DNA from 2 places in the Thalassotalea sp. PS06 genome. Region 1 is predicted to be linked to the other one. Evidence: predicted binding sites of a transcription regulator. Region 1 holds the regulator's gene; the other holds the start of a gene.
The links. Region 1 encodes sigma-54, which starts transcription at its own class of promoters, with help from an activator protein. Its sites were predicted from a motif close to GTTGGCACGNNNNTNGNNT; they were not measured.
Positions count from the first base shown of each region.

Region 2: the regulator sigma-54 is predicted to act here: its motif matches at 1,994-2,012, upstream of FNC98_RS01510 (CmpA/NrtA family ABC transporter substrate-binding protein).

Region 1 is NZ_CP041638.1:553,209-556,477, reverse strand. It holds gene lptA (lipopolysaccharide transport periplasmic protein LptA) at 1-90, shown strand, start outside; gene lptB (LPS export ABC transporter ATP-binding protein) at 92-820, shown strand; gene FNC98_RS02410 (RNA polymerase factor sigma-54) at 873-2,342, shown strand; gene hpf (ribosome hibernation promoting factor) at 2,372-2,659, shown strand; gene ptsN (PTS IIA-like nitrogen regulatory protein PtsN) at 2,672-3,127, shown strand; gene rapZ (RNase adapter RapZ) at 3,138-3,269, shown strand, end outside.
Region 2 is NZ_CP041638.1:336,004-339,272, reverse strand. It holds gene FNC98_RS01515 (ABC transporter permease) at 1-350, opposite strand, end outside; gene FNC98_RS01510 (CmpA/NrtA family ABC transporter substrate-binding protein) at 396-1,739, opposite strand; gene FNC98_RS01505 (CmpA/NrtA family ABC transporter substrate-binding protein) at 2,393-3,269, opposite strand, start outside.

The DNA of each region.
Region 1 (3,269 bases):
GGTAGCGAACAACAACCTGAAGATGAACAGCAACAGCCAGAGCAGAACGAAGAACAACAGCAGAACACTGAGTCAGGTGAGGAGCAATAGCGTGGCAAATCGTTTAGAAGCCCGTCACCTGGCAAAATCCTATAAAAATCGTCAGGTGGTTAAAGATGTGAGCCTCGCGGTGAGTGCCGGCCAGGTGGTTGGATTGCTTGGTCCAAATGGTGCCGGAAAAACAACGTCGTTCTATATGATTGTAGGTCTGGTTCCCAGTGATTCCGGTTCCGTTACTCTCGATGAGGAAGACCTGACACTTTTGCCGATGCATGAAAGAGCGCGGCAAGGTATAGGTTACCTGCCCCAGGAAGCATCAATTTTTCGCAAACTCTCGGTGCGCGACAACATCATGGCAATATTACAGACTCGAAAAGATTTAGATAATGATGGTCGTGAAGAAAAACTGGAAAGCCTGGTTGAAGAGTTTAATATAGGTCATATTATTGATAATACAGGGCAAAGTTTGTCTGGCGGGGAACGTAGACGCGTAGAAATTGCGCGAGCTTTAGCGGCTGACCCGCACTTTATTCTCCTGGACGAACCCTTTGCGGGTGTCGACCCTATCTCCGTTAGCGATATCAAGAAAATTATTCTGCACTTAAAGCAACGCGGTATTGGTGTACTCATTACTGACCATAACGTCCGTGAAACTCTCGATGTTTGCGAACATGCTTATATTGTTAGTCGCGGCGAATTGATCGCCGAAGGAAACGCCGAACAAGTATTGAGTAACCAGCAAGTACGCGATGTCTATCTAGGTGAGAAATTCACGCTATAGTTAAATACGGAAGACATAAATTTTGATTATTGGAAGAAGTAAGTAGACTCAGATGAGACCCAGTCTCCAGCTCCGAATGGGGCAACACTTAACCATGACGCCGCAGTTGCAGCAAGCGATCAAGTTGCTGCAACTATCGACGCTTGACCTGCAACAGGAAATCCAGGAAGCCCTGGATAGCAACCCGTTGCTGGAAGTCGACGAATCAAGCCTGAATGCTGACAGTGACAATTCTGAAACAAATAATCTTGACTCGCTTGAAGCAAGCAGTAACGTCAATGGCGAAGGCGACGAAATCTCTACCAGTGATGCCCTGAAAACCGACAATATCCCTGAAGAATTACCTACCGATTCACAATGGGAAGATTCTTATAGTGCCTCGGTTTCGTCCGCAAGTTCCCAGCCTGCAGATGACAGTTACGTTTTTCAGGGTGAGACCAAAGATTCAATTCAAGACCACCTGCTGTGGCAAATGGAACTAACCCCATTTTCTGAAACCGATAAATCCATCGCCATTGCCATCATTGATGCCATTGACGATAAAGGTTATTTGACCATCAGCAGTGAAGATGTATTAGAAAGCCTGGGCAATGATGAGGTCGAGCTTGATGAAGTTGAGGCGGTACTTAAACGTATCAATATGTTTGATCCTATCGGTGTTGGGGCTCGCTCAATTGCAGAGTGCCTGATTATCCAGTTGAATCAATTTGCCAAAGATACCCCTTATCTGGAAGAAGCGAAAATGCTAATCGATAAGTATATCGATTTATTGGCGATACGCGATTTTCGACAAATCATGCGCAAAACCAAGCTCAAAGAGCCACAACTCAAAGAGACCATGCGTCTAATCCATTCTTTAAACCCGCGGCCGGGTGATGTCATTAATGAAAGTGACGACCAATATGTTATCCCAGATGTTAGCGTGTTTAAAAAAGGTGGCCGCTGGGTGGTAGAGCTAAACGCTGACAGTGCGCCAAAACTGGCAATCAATAACCAATATGCAGCCCTTGCCCGCTCAACATCTTCCAGTGATAGTCAATTTATTCGTTCTCATTTACAAGAAGCGAAATGGTTCATCAAAAGCCTGGAATCACGTAATGATACCTTGCTGAAAGTCTCCAATTGTATCGTTCAGCAACAACAGGCATTTTTTGAATATGGTCCAGAGGCCATGCGCCCTATGGTCCTGAATGACATCGCCGAAGCCGTTGATATGCACGAATCAACCATTTCCCGGGTTACCACTCAAAAATACATGCACACCCCACGGGGCATTTTCGAATTAAAATATTTCTTCTCCAGCCATGTCAGTACTGAAAATGGCGGCGAATGTTCATCCACTGCGATCAGGGCACTGATTAAAAAAATGGTGGATGCAGAAATACCAAGTAAGCCACTAAGCGATAGTAAAATTGCCGACCTTCTTGCCGATCAAGGCATTAATGTCGCCCGTCGAACTATTGCTAAATATCGGGAATCCTTGGCAATCCCGCCCTCAAATCAGAGGAAGAGCTTACTTTAACAGCCAAAACCGTTCTGAGGAGCCGAAAAATGCAAATTAATTTGTCAGGTCACCATGTTGAGATTACGGACTCTTTAAAAGGATTTGTGGATAGTAAATTTGAAAAGCTAGAGCGACATTTTGACCACATAAATAATGTCTATGTGGTACTGACCGTCGAAAAACTCCAGCAAATTGCCGAAGCCACCGTCAATGTAAATGGTGGCGAAATCCACGCTTCCTCAGAACATCAGGATATGTATGCCGCGATAGATAGCTTAATCGACAAACTCGATCGGCAAGTGATTAAACACAAAGAAAAAATATCGAAACATTAACTATATAACCCAATGAAATTAGAACAATTATTATCCCCGGACTGTACTGTGTGTGCAGTACCGGGAACCAGTAAAAAGGGTGTGCTACAACAAATTAGTCGAATCGCGGCAAATGCGTTTAAAAATGCCACGGAAAAAGAATTATTAAACGCCTTGGTTGCCCGGGAAAAGCTGTCCAGTACAGGTATTGGTAAAGGTATCGCAATTCCCCATGGGCGCTTACAGCAGCATCAGCAAATCATTGCCGTTTTAGTGACGACCGAAAAACCGGTTTCGTTTGATGCAATTGACGACCAACCTGTAGATATTTTCTTTGCGCTTTTCGTTCCCGAAGACCATTGCCAGCAACATTTGCAAACCCTGGCAGCCATTGCTGCTTTTCTTGGGGATAAAAGCAATGCTAAGCGCTTGCGTCGGTGTAAAAGCTCCGAGCAATTATTTAAGATAGCCACGGGTCAGGAAGACTAAGGAAGCTTCAATGAAATTGCTAATCGTCAGTGGCCGTTCAGGTTCAGGTAAGTCCGTTGCATTGCGAGTACTTGAAGATCTTGGTTATTACTGTGTCGATAATATACCGGTAAACCTGTTACCGGCATTAACCCATACGGTA
Region 2 (3,269 bases), 220 kb from region 1:
GTTTCTTTACCTGTATAGGCGCGGATTTTTGCAACGTAAGTCGGATCTTTGGCAACGCGGTCGGCGTTACGTTTTTCCTGACGCTGATAAAACGCCTGCTCCTTTTCACGTTCATTCATGTGTTCCTGATACAGGTTGTCAAACTGAGTTGCGACCGCTCCAGGGCCAGGAAATTTACCCAGGGAAGTAGTGACATTATTGGCGGCCAGAGACCACAGCAATAAAAAGGCCAGTAACCCGAGGATCGGCAATAACGCAAGTTTCAGTTTTTGCCCTGCCAGTAACAGACTCTGATCAGAGAATGACTGCTCCCGGTTAAGGTTGATCAGGTTTCGGATTAAAAGACTCATCTTATACTCCCAGTAAATTTCATGAGTTAGCGGCCGCGGGCCAGATTAAATTTTTTCACCAGCTTTCAAGCCGATTGAAAACTTATTGATGTAATCGTTTGGCTTAGAACCGTCGTAAACGATGCCGTCAATAAAGTGCGTTTGTGGTGCACGGAAACCATCTTCTGAAGTGAAATCAGGGAATAGTGCTGCATCGATAATTTTCTCTTCGATTAGCGACTGAGCCGCTTTTTTATAGATGTCAGGACGATAAACCTTGGCAGCTACTTCTTTGTACCAGCTGTCCGGCTTGTCTTCACTGATCTGACCCCAACGGCGCATTTGCGTTAGATACCAGATAGCGTCTGAGTAATATGGGTAGGTCGCGTTATAACGGAAGAATACGTTGAAATCCGGAACCGAACGCTTGTCACCTTTTTCGTATTCAAATGTACCTGTCATGCTGTTGGCGATAACTTCATAATCAGCACCAACATATTTAGATTCCGATAGAATTTTTACCGCTTCCGGACGGTTACCATTGTCGTTAGCATCTAACCATTGTGCGGCACGGATAAGGGCACGAGTAAGACGAATCGTGGTGTTTGGATATTTCTCAGCAAACTCTTCAGTGATACCGAAAACTTTTTCAGGGTTGTCTTTCCAGATTTCATAATCGGTTACAACCGGTACCCCGATACCTTTGAAAACAGCCTGCTGGTTCCAAGGTTCACCAACGCAGTAGCCATAAATAGTTCCCGCTTCTAAGGTTGCAGGCATTTGCGGTGGCGGAGTTACAGAAAGAAGCGCCTGGGCGTCGATTTGACCTGAAGTGTCACCTTTGTGCGGTGCATAGTAACCTGGGTGGATACCACCAGCGGCTAACCAGTAACGCAGCTCATAGTTATGAGTAGAAACCGGGAACACCATACCCATGTTGAACGGCTTACCTTCGTCGATGAACTTATCAACAACCGGCTTTAGCGCGTCAGCTTTGATTGGGTGAACAGGACGACCGTCAGCTTGCTTAGGGATATTACCTTTCATCTGTTTCCAGATTTCGTTAGAAACGGTAATACCGTTACCATTCAGATCCATCGAGAAAGGGGTGATGATGTTGGCTTTAGTACCATAACCTATGGTGGCAGCAATTGGCTGACCAGCAAGCATGTGAGCGCCGTCCAAACGACCATCGATTACACCATCAAGCAATACTTTCCAGTTAGCCTGAGCTTCGATAGTGACGTATAAACCTTCGTCTTCAAAAAAGCCTTTTTCATAGGCAATGGCGATAGGTGCCATATCGGTTAATTTAATAAAACCAAAGGTCAGTTCTTCTTTTTCTGGATAACCTAACTCTTCGGCAGTAGTGGAAGTAGAAACAACAAAACTGAACGCTGCGATAGCCATAGTAAATGTATGGCTTATTCGTTTGAACATTTTGTTTGAACTCGTTTGTTTAAGTTGAAACATAATTTTCTCCAAATAAAAAAGCCTGCCGCCACCATTCCCACAAAAGAGAAAAGTTGCGTCAGGCCTCGATGCCAAACTAATGAAAGACTACGCCGTTGCAGTTCTATTAGTTGATTAATTTTTAGTGTGCCGTTTTCCGGCCAATGCCTCTTGGGGCGATTAAAGGTACGCTGTTGCACCTGAATTTAATAATGCATATAGAATGCCAAGATTATAAAACCCTTATTTTTATTGGGCTGGGAGATAAAACCCTAATTTCATTAGAGTAAATACTCCCGGTTTTGCATCCTTAGAGTGCAAGAACTTTAACGATCTTGGTGCAAATTATACCAATTCCACTAAGTTTGTGTACAACTCAGAGTTAGGGCCGAGGTTCAGTTACAACATAGATTTTATTGATATAGTCATTCTATATTAATGAAATATAGGGCCGTAAATGGGCCTCTCACTAACTCCCTACGGGTGAGTTTTAAAGGCGTTTATCCCGCGTTACTGATTTTGACAATGGAATAACCATTCTCTGCAATCAAAGCCTTGTCTAAAAGCCTTTAAATTCTCACTGAGTGAGCAATAATTTAATGGGATTGGTATTATTCAAAATATTGCTGGAATAAATCCGGACGGTAGATATGTGGCAGTTGTGCGGCGGCTTGTTCGGGATCGGCTAAATGCCCGGCTTTTTGCATCGCTTCAAGCAACCAACGGCCATCTTCAATATTCGGACAATTCAATTGCAATGACTCGGAATCGGCGAACTGGTTATAGGTGTCGATTTGCCGGGGCGGCAAGTCCTTAAAAGTCAGGCAACTACCTAACAAGGATGGCGCAATAATATTCAAATCCATGTTCAGATACTGAGACTGACTCAGAATCTGCGCCGCTTCAAAGCGATTGGGAATGGATTCAAGCCAGTGACATGCCTCATTTAATGCCTGTACTAGCGCTTTACAGGTTTGCGGATTTTGCAGCTGCCAACTGGCAAGCATGCCAAGTACTTTCTCTGGAAAATCCACCCAGATATCTGACGACGTCACACCGGTAAAACCAAGATGGGCACGAACGGCAAACGCATTCCAGGGGCCACCGACACAAAAACCATCAATGTGGCCAAGTTTCAGTGCCGTGGTCATGTTACCCGGAGGAATGATCAGAATTTCAATCTGTTCAAGGTCAATTCCCGCATTGGTAAGCCAGTCGAGTAATTGATAGTAATGACAACTGTAAGGAAAAACCGTCGCCAGTTTCAATTTCTCGCCCTGCTGTTGTTTCAATGCCACCAAAGGCTTTATTGCTTCAGCATTAACGGGCTGACCTTCCGGTAATTGATGTTCACCAAGCAAAGGGTACCATTTTTTCCCTAAGGTAATGGCATTACCATTACGGCTTAATACGAGCGGGGTGATCATCGGAATTCGCTGACCATCAACCCCCAGGCTGCTGGCAATTGGCATAGGTGCCAGCATCTGT